DNA from 2 places in the Methylobacterium sp. 1030 genome. Region 1 is predicted to be linked to the other one. Evidence: riboswitches for the same ligand, from Rfam matches in the RefSeq annotation. Region 1 holds a riboswitch; the other holds the start of a gene.
What was found. A riboswitch is a leader RNA that binds a small molecule or an ion and turns the genes downstream of it on or off. The one in region 1 is predicted to bind cobalamin.
Positions count from the first base shown of each region.

Region 2: another riboswitch for cobalamin. It lies ahead of ABIC30_RS16770 (CbtB domain-containing protein); the one in region 1 lies ahead of ABIC30_RS06200 (TonB-dependent siderophore receptor).

Region 1 is NZ_JBEPKM010000003.1:346,477-353,934, reverse strand. It holds gene ABIC30_RS06205 (acetyltransferase domain-containing protein) at 1-333, opposite strand, end outside; gene ABIC30_RS06200 (TonB-dependent siderophore receptor) at 333-2,459, opposite strand; cobalamin riboswitch at 2,573-2,767, opposite strand; one part of gene ABIC30_RS06195 (IS630 family transposase) at 3,006-3,357, shown strand; one part of gene ABIC30_RS06195 (IS630 family transposase) at 3,357-3,967, shown strand; partial or broken gene ABIC30_RS06190 (IS3 family transposase) at 4,085-5,324, shown strand; gene ABIC30_RS06185 (Mov34/MPN/PAD-1 family protein) at 5,387-5,815, opposite strand; gene ABIC30_RS06180 (ThiF family adenylyltransferase) at 5,851-7,458, opposite strand, start outside.
Region 2 is NZ_JBEPKM010000010.1:249,273-256,730, forward strand. It holds gene pyrG (CTP synthase) at 1-1,015, shown strand, start outside; gene ABIC30_RS16755 (DNA polymerase III subunit chi) at 1,074-1,526, shown strand; gene ABIC30_RS16760 (S10 family peptidase) at 1,529-3,118, shown strand; gene ABIC30_RS16765 (discoidin domain-containing protein) at 3,141-4,505, opposite strand; cobalamin riboswitch at 4,667-4,861, shown strand; gene ABIC30_RS16770 (CbtB domain-containing protein) at 4,897-5,079, shown strand; gene ABIC30_RS16775 (CbtA family protein) at 5,096-5,848, shown strand; gene ABIC30_RS16780 (DUF1636 domain-containing protein) at 5,841-6,242, shown strand; gene cobW (cobalamin biosynthesis protein CobW) at 6,239-7,273, shown strand; gene cobN (cobaltochelatase subunit CobN) at 7,320-7,458, shown strand, end outside.

The DNA of each region.
Region 1 (7,458 bases):
AAACGCTATCAGGACGAGGCCGCGCTTCACGAGATAGGCGCGCGTTTCCCCCAGGGTGTGCCGGGTGCTGAACAGGTACGCGGCCACCCCCGTCAGCACGATGAAGATGGGCGCGCACAGGCTGACCGCGAGGCGGGCGAGATACAGGGCCGGCATGGCGGTCCTGGCATCCATCGGGTCGGCGACGGGCACGTGCAGGAACCAGGTCTCGCGCAGGTGGTCGAGGAGCATCAGCACCATCACCAGCCCGCGCAAGGCGTCGATAAAGGCGATGCGTCCGGTCCTGGCCGATTCCTCTGCCGTCGCCTCCAGAATGCCCGGATGCACGCCCATCAGAACCGCGCCGTCATGCTGACGATCACCCGCCGGGGCTCGCCGACGCCGACCCAGAAGGCGTTGTAGGAGCGCTCGTAGTAGGTCTCGTCGAAGATGTTATCGACGTTTAGCCCGAAGCGCAGGTTCTCGTAGCGGTAGTAGACCAGGGCGTCGGTCAGCACGTAGCCCGGGAGCCGGAACCGCTCGTTGCCGCTGTCCCCGAGACGCGAGCCGACGGCCCGGACGCCTCCGCCGAACCCAAAACCCTTCCAGTCGCCGGCCTGGACCTCGTAGACGCCGAGCAGGCTGCCGGAGTGGCGCGGGATGTTGAGGAGCGGCGAGCCGACCCTCAGGACCTCGTCGCGGGTCACGGCGGCGTCGATGAAGGCGTAGCCCCCGATCACACGAAACTCCGGCGTTACCTGTCCGACGAAGCTCAAGTCGAAGCCCTGGCTGCGCACCGCCCCGGCGGCGATCTGGAAGAAGAAGTCCCTCGGGTCGGTGGTGAGGACATTCTCCTTCTCGATGTGGAAGGCCGCTCCCGTCACGCTCAAGCCCGTGAAGAGGTCGAGCTTGACCCCGGCCTCGTAGCCGAAGCCGGTCTCGGGGGCGAAGGGGCGGGTCGCGATGTCGAAGCCGGTATTGGGCCGGAACGAGGCCGCCACGTTGCCGTAGAACGAGAGGAAGGAGAGCGGCTGGTAGACGAGACCCGCACGCGGTGAAAAGCCGGTCCGGTCCTGCTCCGTGCGCTCGTTGCTGACCTTGTCGCGGAAGGTCTGGTTGTAGAAGTCGGTCCGGTTGCCGAGGAGCAGCTTCCACTCCGGACTAAGCGCGATCTGGTCCTGCACGTAGACGGCGGTGTTCCCGACGTTCTCGCTCGCGCTGTAGCGCCGCGTGATGGGCGGCTTCGGCTGGCCGTAGACCGGGTTGAACAGGTCGATGGCGAACGGGTCGAGCCGCGGCGTCGAGCGCAGCAGGTTGTCGGTGCTGTTGTAGCGCTCGTGCTCAAGGCCGAGCAGCACGGTGTGCGCGAACGGCCCGGTGGCGAAGTGCCCGACGAGTTCGGCCTGACCGATGGCCACGCCCCAGGTAAAGTCGTGCCGGCGGAACTCGCGCAGCAGGGTGCGGCCGTCGTCGAGGAGGCCGGTCGCGCCGGTCTGCAGGCCGGTCAGGCTGCCGGTGTTGAAGTGGCCGGCAACCCTGAGCTGCCAGTCGGCATTGAAGGCGTGATCCAGGCGGATCTGCAGGATCCCGGCTTCTGACACCGAGTCGTCGCCCGGCTCACCGAAGAATCGCGAACGCGGGACGAGGCCCAGGCGGTTGTTCACCGCGACCGTCCCGCGGTCGAAGGTCTGACGGTTGCGAAGGTACTGCGCCTCGACGGTGAGCTTGGTATCTGGGCTGATCAACCAACTCACCACGGGCGCGACCAGGACGCGGTCGCCGTCGACGAAATCGCGAAAGCTGTCCTGCCGGGCGAGCGCGCCGTTGAACCGGTAGAGGACGGTGCCCTCCTCGTTCAGCGGTCCGCCGGCGTCGACGGTGGTGCGCGCCGTGCCGAAACTTCCGAACAGCGTGCCCATCTCGACGAAGGGCAAGGCGACGGGCTGCTTAGTGAGGATGTTGATGGTGCCGCCCGGATCGCTGCGCCCATAAAGTGCCCCGCTAGGTCCTTTAAGCACCTCGATGGACTGCACGTTCTGGGTGTCCGGCGCGCCATTGTATCCGCGGGCGATGTTGAAGCCGTTGAAGAAGATGTCCTGGGTGGCGAAGCCGCGCACTGAGTAGAGCGCGAGGTTCTGGGCTCCGAAATCGTTCTGCTTGCCGACGCCCGGCACGTAGTCGAGGGCGCGCTCGACGCGCGTGGCGGCGGTGTCCCGCAGGACCTCTTGAGGCACGACGTCGACGTGCTGAGGCAGCGAGAGACGCGGCGTGACCGTCTTAGTGCCACTGTAGAGGTCCTTGACCTGGTACTTGGGGGCGGCCGTGTAGCTACCCTCGACCGAGAGCGGGTCGAGAACGACCGATGCCGGGGCGGTCTCGGCTCGTGGGCTCTGGGCGGTGGTTGGGGTCACCCCCTGGAGGGCGAGCGCGAGCGACGCGACGGACGCGCGAAGCCACCATTGCGGAGCGGGACGGGACACGGGCCTGGGACCTCGGGACGGCTGTGGCACGTCACCGCGAACGAGGCCTCGGCGCCTACCTCACCGGGCGGCGCTTCAACACCCGCCAGGACACCCCGCCCGACGCGTTTCGCGTGTGACCACGGCTGACGGCAGGTCTCCTGGCTCACGGGTCATCGCCCTCGCACCGTCTTCCCGGGGCTTGACCCAGTGACATGGTGGTGAAGGACTCACCGCTTACAGTTGCGGGGGCAGCCACGGCATCGGGCTGTCACCCTCACCGCGTTCCCTTTTGATCCCCGAGGGGAACCGTCACTGCTCAGCTACAGCCTCACGAACTCGTGAGTCAACGCGAGCGTCGTAATAGCGCCGCCGTGACGCCGGCTTTGGCGTTTGGCCAGCTCCTGCAATGGGTCGAACGACCGCTCTTTGGGTTTGATGCTTCAAAGCCGATTGGCCGGAAACCACCCTAAGCCGCCGTTCGGCTCCCAACCCAACCTAGAGCTGCGCCCGAGCGTGTTGGGACGGCTCGGGCTCTGAGACGTTGAGGGGTGAAGGAGCATGCCGATGCCTTCACCGTTGTCCGTCGATCTACGCCAGCGTGTCGTCTCCGCCATTTCGGAGGGGGCCTCCTGTCATCAGGCGGCAACCCGGTTCGGTGTCAGCGTGTCCAGTGCCAGTCGCTGGTCGGAACAGTTCCGCCAAGATGGGCAGCTCACGCCCAAGCCGTCGGGTGGCGATCATGCCTCGCACCGGATCGAGGCGCAGGCCGAACTGATCCTGACGACCTACGAGGCGCAGTCGGCGATCTTCCTGCACGAGTTGCGCGACGCCTTGGCCGAGCGCGGCGTGCAGACCAGCACGAGCAGCTTGTCCCGCTTCTTCGCCCGGCACGGCATCACCCGTAAAAAGGGGCGATCCACGCTGCCGAGCAGGCGCGCGAGGACGTAAGGGCCGCTCGCGAGGCTTGGTTCGAGAACCAGGACGCCCTCGATCCCGACAGGCTGGTCTTCCTCGACGAGACGGCTGCGGCCACCAACATGGCGCGCCGCTACGGTCGAGCCCCGCGCGGTGAGCGCTGTCGCCTCGCCGTCCCGCACGGACACTACAAGACCACCACCATCACCGCCGCCCTGCGCAGCGATGGGCTGTGTGCCACCACCCTGTTCGACGGCGCCACCAACGGCGCACGCTTCCGGACCTACGTCACCGACACGCTCGTGCCCGTGCTCAGGCCCGGCGATACCGTCATCCTCGACAACCTGCAGGCCCACAAGGTGACGGGTGTGCGCGAGGCCATCGAGGCTGCCGGTGCGAGTTTGCTCTACCTTCCGCCCTACAGCCCGGATTTTAATCCAATCGAGCAGATCTTCGCCAAGTTGAAGGGCCTGCTCCGAACCGCGGCGGCCCGCACTGTCCCAGACCTATGGCACACCATCCGGCAGGCCTTCGCTCGCTTCACAGCCCACGAATGCCGCAACTGCATCGCTGCCGCCGGTTACGATACCGACTTGGCCGTTGCTACCTGAGCGGGCACGGCTCTAGCCGTGCGGACGGCCATCGAAGCGTCGTGAAAGCAGCCACTGAACCGCACCCCGTTTTGACCGGACAGGCGGCATAGCTCACGAAGGCATAGGCGTTGGCCTATGGGTAAGGCTATGTCATCCGATCCGACCGCCCCGCCGGTGCACGGCGAGATCATGACCGGCGTTCAGCGTCGCCGGCGCTGGTCCACCACCGAGAAGATCCGCCTCGTCGAGGAGAGCCAGCAGCCCGGCTCGTCCGTGTCGTTCGTCGCTCGCCGCTACGGCCTCTGGCCCAGCCTGCTGTTCTCGTGGAAGCGGCGCATGCTGGAGGGCGGCCATCAGGCCGTGCACGCCGACGAGGAAGTCGTTGGAACCAGCCGCGTGCGCGAGCTGGAGCGGCGCATGCGCGACCTCGAACGTCTGCTCGGGCGCAAGACCATCGAGGTCGAGATCCTGAAGGAGGCGCTCGACCTCGCGCGCACAAAAAAACCGACCTCGCCGCTCAGCTCCTGGGGCGGTTCGACAGGCGGTTCGCGGTGAAAGCGGTCGCCGACACGCTCGGTGTAGCCCGCTCCCACCTGGCCGAGCGCCTAAGTCGACCTGTTCGGCCGCGCGGCCTCTACCACAAGCCCGAGGATGCACGGCTGCTGCCGACGATCCGCGCGATCGTCGATGCCCGCCCGAGTTACGGCTATCGCCGCGTCACCGCACTGGTGAACCGGGCACTGCACTCGCGCGGCGAAGCGAGCGTCAACGCCAAGCGGGTGCTGCGCATCCTGCGGGCGAACGGGCTCACCCTCGCGCCGCACACCGCCCATCGTCCCGGCCGCACCCACAACGGCACTGTGGTGGCGTTGCGCTCGAACGTGGAGCGGGTAGCTCGGATCACCTCGAACTGCGCTGCCGGGACGGTGCGGTCGTCCGCGTGCTGTTTGCCATCGACGTGTGCGACCGCGAGATCATGGCGTGGTCGGCGACCACGACGGGCGTCTCGGCCGAGATGGTCTGCAACCTGATGATCGCCTGCTGCGAGCGCCGGTTCGGCGCGACGAAGACCCCGCACCCGGTCGAGTGGCTGTCCGACAACGGCGCCGCCTACATCGCCAAGGAGACAGCACAGACGGCCGCCGCGCTCGGCCTACGGCTGCTGTTCACCCCGGTGCGTTCGCCGCAGAGCAACGGCATCGCGGAGGCGTTCGTGAAGACGCTCAAGCGCGACTATGCCCGCCTGGCCATCTTGGCCGACGCCGAGACCGTGATGCGGCTTCTGCCGGCTTGGTACGAGGACTACAACACGATCTACCCGCACTCCGGCCTGCGCATGCTCTCACCCCAAGAGTACCTCAGCCGGAGCGCCTAAACCCGCCCCGCTGCCTGTCCGGTCAAACAGGGTGCACTCCACCAAGGCCCAGACGGCCGTGCTCAACGCGCACGGAGGTCCTGACCGGATCCTCGGTGCAGGGAGAGCCAGAGGCCGTCAGGTGGTTCGTCCCGACCCACGATACATAGGAGAAAGCCCGGCATCTCGTGCGCCGATCGCCTAACGATGTCCTCGATGCTCGCGAGATCCCGTGGGGAGGGCGACGGCGTATTCTCAGGGTGCGTATGCCAGTCTCCAAGGTAGTCGAGCCCCCGCGCGTAGAAAGCGGCGATCTCGCGCTGCTCACGCCCCCGGTCCGGCACGAAGCGAAGGCGGCACCTCCGGTCGCGGCGGTTCGGCCCCGTCGCATGGGTGACCTTCCACCGCTTTCGTCCGGCGCGACCGAACAGTTGGCCACCGGCCTCCCGGTGGAAGAGGCGGGTTTGACGATGAGCGGCGAAGACTGACAGCGGACCAGCCTCGACTTGCACTTCGATCCCGTCCACTTCGAAGACAAGCGTCCCGTTCACGGTTCCGCCCACGGCCCGACCTGCATCTGTCCGAGGGGACCTGGGATCCCTCGCGCGGCGACCCAATCGTCCGTCCAGCGCCCGCCGGCGTCGGCGAGAGCCGCCGCGTCGGTCAACCAAGACCACCAGGTCGTTTCCACCGACCGGCCCCTAAGGAAGTCGATCGCGAGGCGCGCCGACAACATCTCGGCTTGGGCGAGCTCGACGGCGCCGAACGGTGAAGCGGACGCTCCGCATTCGGCAGGGATCGGTTTGTCGCTGATCGAGGCAGTGATCCCGGGGTTTCCAGCCTCATCGTAGCCAGCCCTGTAGGAGTGGCCGGGCATGATCAAGACAGCGTGGGCGGCGAGTGCGTGTGCCTCCATCCACGCGTAGAGGACTGGGATCCCGCCGGCCTGCGTCACGAACTGGTCCAGGGCGCAGTTCGCGGACCAATCCGCCGTGCAGGCGAGCACCAAGTCCACGCCTGCCAGCGCACCTGGATCCCGCGCCAACAACCCCTCAATCGCGACATCGAGCGCCCGGACGGAGCCGATATCCGGGTTCTCGCGCGCGAGTGTCCGTCCGAGCGCCGTTGCCTTCGGCATCCCGACGTACTCCGCCCCGAGCCGATGTCGGCGGATGTTCTCCCAGCCCAGCGTCTCGGGGTCCACGAGCACGATGTGACCGATCCCGGACTTCGCGAGAAGCCGGGCCACGCCCGAGCCGAGTGCGCCGCAACCTACCACCGCTACCCGTGCGGCCGCGAGCCGATCATACTCTTCATACGGCAGGCGCGTTGTCGAGGCATCAAGTGCGTCCGTGGCGAGGCGGGTGACCCGCATGCGGGTGCAGTGAGCCTCGGCGGTCATGCTACAGCGTACGTAACCCTGCTCAATCAGCCGACGGTTCACCGGGCGGCCCCCAGCTTCCGTGGGACGCGCGAGCATCAGGCCGACCGCGTGGCGACGGCCGGAGGGCGCGGTGCCAGCCAGGACCACCAACAACCCTTTAGGCGTCTGACCAAGGAGATCCTCAAGGAGCTTCGTCCCACCCGTCGACCGAGAGGCGACGAGTTCCCAAAGTTCGGCCCCCGTGGAGGGGTAAAGATCCGGGTGGGGGAGTTCGTCGAGGATGACGAGAGCACCCTGCCGCACCTTTGTCCTGTCCGTGCCGAAGCGATGCCACCACCACTTTCGCAGAGCGCCCGGGGTGTCGAAACCGTAGACAGCGGGACCCGCCGCAGTCCACGCGATGGGGCGCGAAGCGTCCGCGTCGCGTAGGAGCAGCCGCGCACGGTAGCCGCCGTCCGCCGCATGTCCCCAATAGAGGCCGAAATCCTCCTCAAAGTCGCGGTCCTCCGAGCCAGCAGTTATGGCGCGCAGGAGGCTGCGGGCCTCACGGAGCGCCGCGGCCACGGCGGCTTGCGGGTCGGATGGCACCGCGGGGTTCCGCAGGCACAATCGTCCGCGCCCCTCGACGTGCGGCATTGCCCGCCGTTCGCCGCATAGGTGAACCTTGGGCGCCGAGTAGGGGAATGCAGCGTCAACGACCACCACCAGTTCCCGCCCGAGGGTCGAGACGACCCACGCAGCGGCACCCTCGGGCACGAGCGGGTCGCCCGG
Region 2 (7,458 bases), on a different contig from region 1:
CATCCTGCTCTGCCGCTGCGACCGGCCGATCCCGATGGACGAGCGGCGCAAGCTCGCGCTGTTCTGCAACGTCCGCCAGACCGCGGTCATCGAGGCCCTCGACGTGGCCTCGATCTACGAGGTGCCGCTCTCCTATCGGACCGCGGGCCTCGACCGGGAGGTGCTCGGCCATTTCGGCCTGGAGCACGGCGAGGAGCCGGATCTCGGCCGCTGGCAGACCATCGCCGAGCGCGTGCGCAATCCCGAGGGCGAGGTCTCGATCGCCATCGTGGGTAAGTACACGGGGCTGAAGGACGCCTACAAGTCGCTGACCGAGGCGCTGACCCACGGGGGCATCAGCCACCGGGTGAAGGTCAATCTCGAGTGGATCGAGGCCGAGGTGTTCGAGCGCGAGGATCCGGCGCCTTTCCTCGAAGGCCTCAACGGGATCCTCGTGCCGGGCGGCTTCGGCCAGCGCGGGGCCGAGGGCAAGATCCGCGCGGCCCGCTACGCCCGCGAGAAGCGCATCCCCTATCTCGGCATCTGCTTCGGCATGCAGATGGCGGTGATCGAGGCGGCCCGCTCGCTGGCCGGGATGCCGGAGGCCAACTCCACGGAGTTCGGCGACACCGCCGAGCCGGTGGTCGGCCTGCTCACCGAGTGGCTGCGCGGCAACGAGCTGGAGCGGCGCGCGGCGGCCGGCGATCTCGGCGGCACGATGCGGCTCGGCGCCTACGAGGCGAAGCTCGACCCCGAGTCCAAGATCGCCCAGATTTACGGGTCCGATCAGATCTCGGAGCGCCACCGCCACCGCTACGAGGTCAACATGGCCTATCGCGAGCGGCTGGAGGCCAAGGGCCTGCGCTTCTCGGGCGTGTCCCCCGACGGCCTGTTGCCCGAGACGGTGGAGCATGTCGGGCACCCGTGGTTCATCGGCGTGCAGTTCCATCCGGAGCTGAAGTCGCGCCCGTTCGAGCCGCACCCGCTGTTCAAGGGCTTCGTCGGCGCCGCGATCGAGCAGAGCCGCCTGGTCTGAGGCCGCGGCGGCGCGCCGCTGCTCGCGCGGCGGCCCGCGGCCCTATATCCTCGGTGCCGTGACCGAGATCCTCTTCTACCACATGCAGCGGCAGCCCCTGGAGAAGGTGCTGCCGAACCTCGTCGAGCGCTCGCTGGACCGCGGCTGGCAGGCCGCGATCCAGGCGGCGAGCGAGGAGCGCCTGCAGGCGCTCGACGACCACCTCTGGACCTATTCCGACGAGAGCTTCCTGCCGCACGGCACCGACCGCGAGCCCGACGCCGCGAGCCAGCCGGTGGTGCTCACGCTCCGGGACGTGAATCCCAACACCGCCTCGATCCGCTTCCTGGTGGAGGGCGCCGACCTGCCGCCCGACGCCGGGCAGTACGAGCGGATCTGCATCCTGTTCGACGGGACTGACCAGGACGCGCTGCTGCGCGCCCGCGAGCAGTGGAAGCAGGCCAAGGACGCCGGCCACGCGGTGGCCTACTGGCAGCAGGACGAGTCCGGACGCTGGAACAAGAAGGCTTGATAATGGCCCCCCACGCACGTCTCGGGCGCGCCGCGCTCGCCCTCGCCCTGGCCCTCGCAGCGCCCACAGTGGCCCTCGCCCAGGACGCGCCGCACGGCCATCCCGCGGAGAGCAAACCGGCGCAGCGCGGCCCGGAGGGGCGCCGCCTGCCGCCCGATTCGACGACCAAGCAGAGCGTGACGCTGCCGGACGGCCGGACCCTCGACTTCACCGCCACCGCCGGCAGCCTGCCCCTCGTCGACGAGGCGGGCAAGCTGCAGGCCGAGATCGCCTACGTCGCCTACACGATGGCGCCGCAGGCCGGCCGGGAGCGTCCCGTCACTTTCGCGGTCAATGGCGGCCCGGGCGCCGCCTCGGCCTATCTCAATATCGGGGCGATCGGGCCCTGGCGGCTGCCGGTCGGCGGCGACAGCATCAGCCCGTCGCAGCCGGTGACGCTGACGCCCAACGACGGGACGTGGCTCGGCTTCACCGACCTCATCTTCCTCGATCCCGTGGGGACCGGGTACAGCCGGGCCGCGGACGGGAACGGCAAGGCCTACTGGTCGATCGATTCCGACGCCTCGACTCTGGCGGCGACCATCGCGCGCTACCTGCGCGTCAACGACCGCATGGCGAGCCCGAAATTCTTCGTCGGCGAGAGCTACGGCGGCTTCCGCGGCCCGCTGATCGCCGAGAAGCTCCAGGAGGAGATCGGCGTCGGCCTGTCCGGCATGGTGCTGCTCTCGCCGGTGCTCGATTTCGCGTGGCTGGAGACGCCGCGGGCCAACCCGTGGGGCTACGTGCTGAAGCTGCCCTCGCTGGCGGCGGGCGCGCTCGAGCGGGCCGGCACGGTGCCGACGCCAACCCTGCTCGGCGACGCGGAGGCCTACGCCTCGGGCCCGTACCTGAGCGACCTGCTCAAGGGGCCGAGCGACACGGCCGCCGTCGCCCGGATGACCGAGAAGGTCGCGCCCCTCGTCGGTCTCGACCCCGCCCTGGTGCGTGCCCAGGCGGCGCGCCTCTCGACCCGGAGCGTCCAGCGCGAGATCGACCGCGCCGAGGGCCGCGTGACCAGCGCCTACGACACCGGCATCACCGGCTGGGACCCGAACCCGGACGCCGCCCAGTCGAGCTTCGAGGATCCCCAGCTCACCGCCCTCCAGGCACCGCTGACGAGCGCGATGCTCGACCTCTACGCGCGGACGCTGAAATGGCCGGTGACCAACATGCGCTACGAGCTCCTGAACAACGCCGTCAATCGCGGCTGGAACTGGGGCTCGGGCCGGCAGGCACCCGAGGTCCTGTCGAACCTGAAGGGCGATCTGGCGCTCGACGGGCACCTGCGCGTCCTCGTGGCGCACGGCTTCACCGACCTGGTGACGCCCTACTTCGCCTCGAAGCTCCTGCTGGCGCAGGTCCCCGCCTACGCCGCCGGCCGCCTGAGCCTCGCGGTCTATCCGGGCGGGCACATGTTCTACACGCGACCGGACTCGCGCGCCGCCTTCCGGACGGACGTGGAGCGGATGTACACGGACGCCCTGAAGGTGCGCGACGCCGGCTCGAACCGTCCGGCCGGAGCCCCCGCCGAGCATCTCCGGACGGCGCCGTAGCGCCTCCGGCCCGCCAAGCCGGTCACGCGTCGTCGAAGGCGAGGGCCTCGGCCGGGTAATCCACCATCGTCCGGCGCTGCGCGTCGGTGTTCTGCCACTCGCCGACCTTCATGTAGCGGCCCTCGAGATCGCGGACCTCGACCACCTTCCCGATTGTGGGGATCGACTGGAAGCCCTGCGGCCAGTTCGACGCGAAGTAGAAGACCTGCTCGACGTGGTCCGAGAGGTGGCAGATCCCCGGCCCGAACGTCCCCAGCCCGAAGACGAGGTAGCGGCCGTTCACCAGCGCCGCGACGTCGGAGATCAGCGACTCGCTCTGGATCTCCACCGGCAATCCGCGCCGCTCCGCGTACGCCTCCACCTCGGCGATGACCGGGTTCAGCCTGTTCTCGAAGACGAGCTTGACCGAGCGGATCCGGCCCTCGGCCAGGAGCCGGTCGATGACCATCCGGTAGAACGCGAAGGGCGGCTGCGGGTAGTGCGGATCGACCCAGGTGCTGAAGATGTCGCCCGACCGGATGTGGATCAGGAGCTGGTCGTCGGGCTTCACCGGGAAGTTCTTCGGCAGACCGTTGAACAGCGGCCGGATCACGCTCTGCACGATCGCGCGCGAATCCGCCGGTCCCCGCAGCGCGGTCACGCGCTCGAACTGCGTCGGGTCGAAATACAGGCCCGACAAAAAGTAGCCGTCCGCCGGCAGCGGCTCGTCCGGCGGGATGAAGGTGATGCCGTCGCAGGTCAGCCGCTCGGTCAGGAAGATCACCTTGCTGCGGTCGACCTTGGGCACCTTGATGTATTTCAGGTTGAGCGACTTCGCGATGGTCACCGCGATGATGTACTGGACGAGGCAGTTGCCGAAGGCGCCGTTCTCGAACAGCGACAGGCCGACCAGGGCATGGCTGGCGCGGTCGGGCGCCGACTGGAGCGCGTAGGTGACGTAGACGTTGGCGCCGGGCTTCTCGTTCAGGAGCGTCACGTCGAGGCCGAGCATCGCCCGCAGCGCGATCAGGTCGACCGCGGCCTCGTCGGCGCGGATGCCGATGCCGGCGATCCGGGCCGGTTCGGGCGCGGCGATCCGGACCGCGCGCGCCCAGGCCCGCTCGTCGGGGACGATCGCGGCGACGAGGGCGTCCGGGGTCGCGGTCCAGACGGCGAGGTCCGGCTCGGCCCACGTCACGCCGTCCTGCGAGACCGCCACCGCGACGTCGCCGGGCTCCGCGGGAACCGCCCCCTCCCCCGGCCGCAGGGCGACGGAATGGATCGGGAAGCGGCCGCCGAGGTCGACCTCGAGCCACGTCGTTCCCGTGCCCACATCGGAGACGATCCGCGGCTCACGGCCTGCCGCGAGATCGACGAGAACCGGGGTCGGATCGTCTGTCGGGGCCATCGGGTCTCCGGGAGTTCAGCGCCCGCGCCGGGGCCGGGCGGGTATCGGGTGCGGCGGTGCCCGCTCCGGGGCGCGGCCGTCAAGCCCGCCCCGATCGCGGGGCGGGCGCGGGAAACGGCCGCGATCCGGCGCCGCTCCGTTGTGTCCCGGCGGTCATGCGTCTACAACGGCCGGGCGACGGTGCCCCGGAGACGGGGTGAAAAGGGAATGCGGTGAGGGGTTTGAAGCCCCGATTCCGCGGCTGCCCCCGCAACTGTGAGCGGCGAGCGCCCGCCAAGCGCCACCGGAGCGATCCGGGAAGGCGGTGGGCGCGCCGAGCCGCGAGCCAGGAGACCTGCCGTCGCGACAGGATCCCGCAATGCCGCCGGTGGGGCGGCTGGAGACGCTTCTGATGACGACGCAAACCCTCGCCCCCATCGCCGCCGGCACCCGCGCGTCGGAGCGCCCGATCGCCGTCGCACTCGCGGCCGTGCTGGGCCTCGGCCTGCTGTTCATGGCGGGCTTCTCGCCGGCGATCGCGCTCCACAACGCGGCGCACGATTTCCGGCACACCCAGAACTTCCCCTGCCACTGACGTCCCCGGACCAGGGATGATCATCCGGCTCCTGTCGGCGGCCCTCGCCGCCGGCTTCTTCGCGGCTGCCATCGTGACGGGCCTCGAACTCACGCTGACCTCGCCGCTGATCGTCGCGGCCGAGCGCTACGAGCAGCAGGAGGCGCCGAACCGGGCTGCCAAGGCGCTCCCGATCAAGGCGTTCCCGATCGTGCTCGCCCATGCCGGGCACGACCACGCCGCGCCCGACGCCGCGCCGGAATGGCAGCCCGCGCCCGGCCTGCCGCGGATGGCCTTCACCGGGCTCGCGACCCTCGTGGGCGGCGTCGGCTACGCGCTGCTGCTCGGCGCGGTGATGCTCGCCTGCAGCCGCGAACCCACGCCGCAGGTCGGCCTCGCCTTCGCGGTGGCCGCCTTCGCCAGCGTCGCGCTCGCGCCGGGTCTCGGCCTGCCGCCGGAACTGCCCGGCAGCGCGGCGGCCCCGCTCGCGACGCGGCAGGCGTGGTGGGTGATGACCGCCGCGGCGACCGGGATGGGGCTCTACCTGATCACGATACGCCGCGCGCTGATCACGATCCTCGGGGGGCTCGTCCTGATCATCGCGCCGCACGTCGTCGGTGCCCCGCAGGCGCCCGAGGCCGCGTCCGAACTTCCGGCCGCGCTCGCCGCGCAATTCGCCGCGCGGTCGCTCGCCATCAGCTTCGTGTTCTGGATCCTGATCGGGCTGGGGCTCGGCTGGGCGTGGCAGGCCTTCGCCCGCGGCGCGGATCGGGGAGCGGCCCGTGCCTGAGACCGTTCTCTACGTCTGCACCACCTGCCGCCGGCCGGACGACGACCCCGACGGGCCCCGCGCCGGGGCCCGCCTGCTGGAGGCGCTTCGAGCGCGGAGCGGCCCCACGCCGGACCTGCGGGTCGAGGCGGTGGAGTGCCTTTCGGTCTGCAAGCGGCCCTGCACCGTGGCGGTCGCCGCGGCCGACCGCTGGACCTACGTCTACGGCGACATGGATCCGGCCGCCTCGGCCGAGATCATCCTCGGCGGGCTCGCGGCCTACGCGGCGACCCCGGACGGCATCGTGCCCTGGCGCGAGCGTCCGGAGGCGTTCCGCAAGGGCGTGATCGCCCGCATTCCCCCTTTCCCAGAACCCCGCCCGGTCCCCGCCGGCACCCTGGAGCCCGCGGAATGACCCTCGTGAACAAGATCCCCTGCACCATCGTCACCGGATTCCTCGGGGCCGGCAAGACGACCCTCGTCCGCCACGTGGTCGAGAACGCCAAGGGGCGCCGCCTCGCGATCCTGGTGAACGAGTTCGGTGATATCGGCTTCGACAAGTCCTTCCTGGCCGCCTGCGGCGTCGAGGGCTGCACCGAGGACGCCATCGTCGAGCTGCCGAACGGCTGCATCTGCTGCACGGTCGCGGACGATTTCGTGCCGGCGCTGGAGACCCTTCTCGGCCGCGCCGAGCCGCCGGAGCACATCCTGATCGAGACCTCCGGCCTCGCCCTGCCGAAGCCGCTGGTCCAGGCGTTCCAGTGGCCGGCGATCCGCTCGCGGGTGACCGTCGACGGAGTGGTCGCGGTGGTCGACGGCCCGGCGGTGGCCTCGGGCGCCTTCGCGGAGGATCCGGAGGCCCTCGCGGCCCAGCGCGCCGCCGACCAGTCGGTCGACCACGACAACCCCCTGGAGGAGGTGTTCGAGGACCAGCTCCTCTGCGCCGACCTCGTGGTCGTCAACAAGGCCGACCTGATCGACGCCGCGACGCGGGCGCGGGTCCGCGCCGAGGTCGAGGGGCACCTGCCCCGCGCCGTGAAGGTGGTCGAGACCGAGAACGGCGCCATCGACCCGCGGGTGCTGCTCGGTCTCGGCGCGGCCGCCGAGGACGACCTCGACGCCCGCCCCTCGCATCACGGCGAGGGCGAGGACCACGACCACGACGATTTCGAGACCGTCGCGCTTCCGGTGCGCCCGGCGGTGACCGCGGGGGATCTCGCGGCCCGGGTCGAGGCGGCGGCCGAGGCCGCCGGCGTCCTGCGCATCAAGGGCTTCGCCGAGGTCGCGGGCAAGCCGATGCGCCTCGTGGTGCAGGGTGTCGGCCGACGCGTGACCCATCATTTCGACCGCCCCTGGCGGGCCGGGGAAGCCCGCGACGGGACGCTGGTGGTGATCGGCCTCAAGGGCTTCGACAAGGACGCCGTCGCGGCGGCCCTCGCGGGATGAGGCCGGTCGCGCACGCCCGCCCGGACTCGCTCTAGGGGTCGCCGCGGTGCACCTCGTGCGCATCGATTCCGTCTCCCTCGACGAGGGCGAGGCGGCCGTGGATCTCGGGCAGGAGCCCGGCGACCTCGTGGTGCTGTCCTTCACCGACAGCGACCTCGCGTCGGTCGGGCAGGCCCACGCCGCGG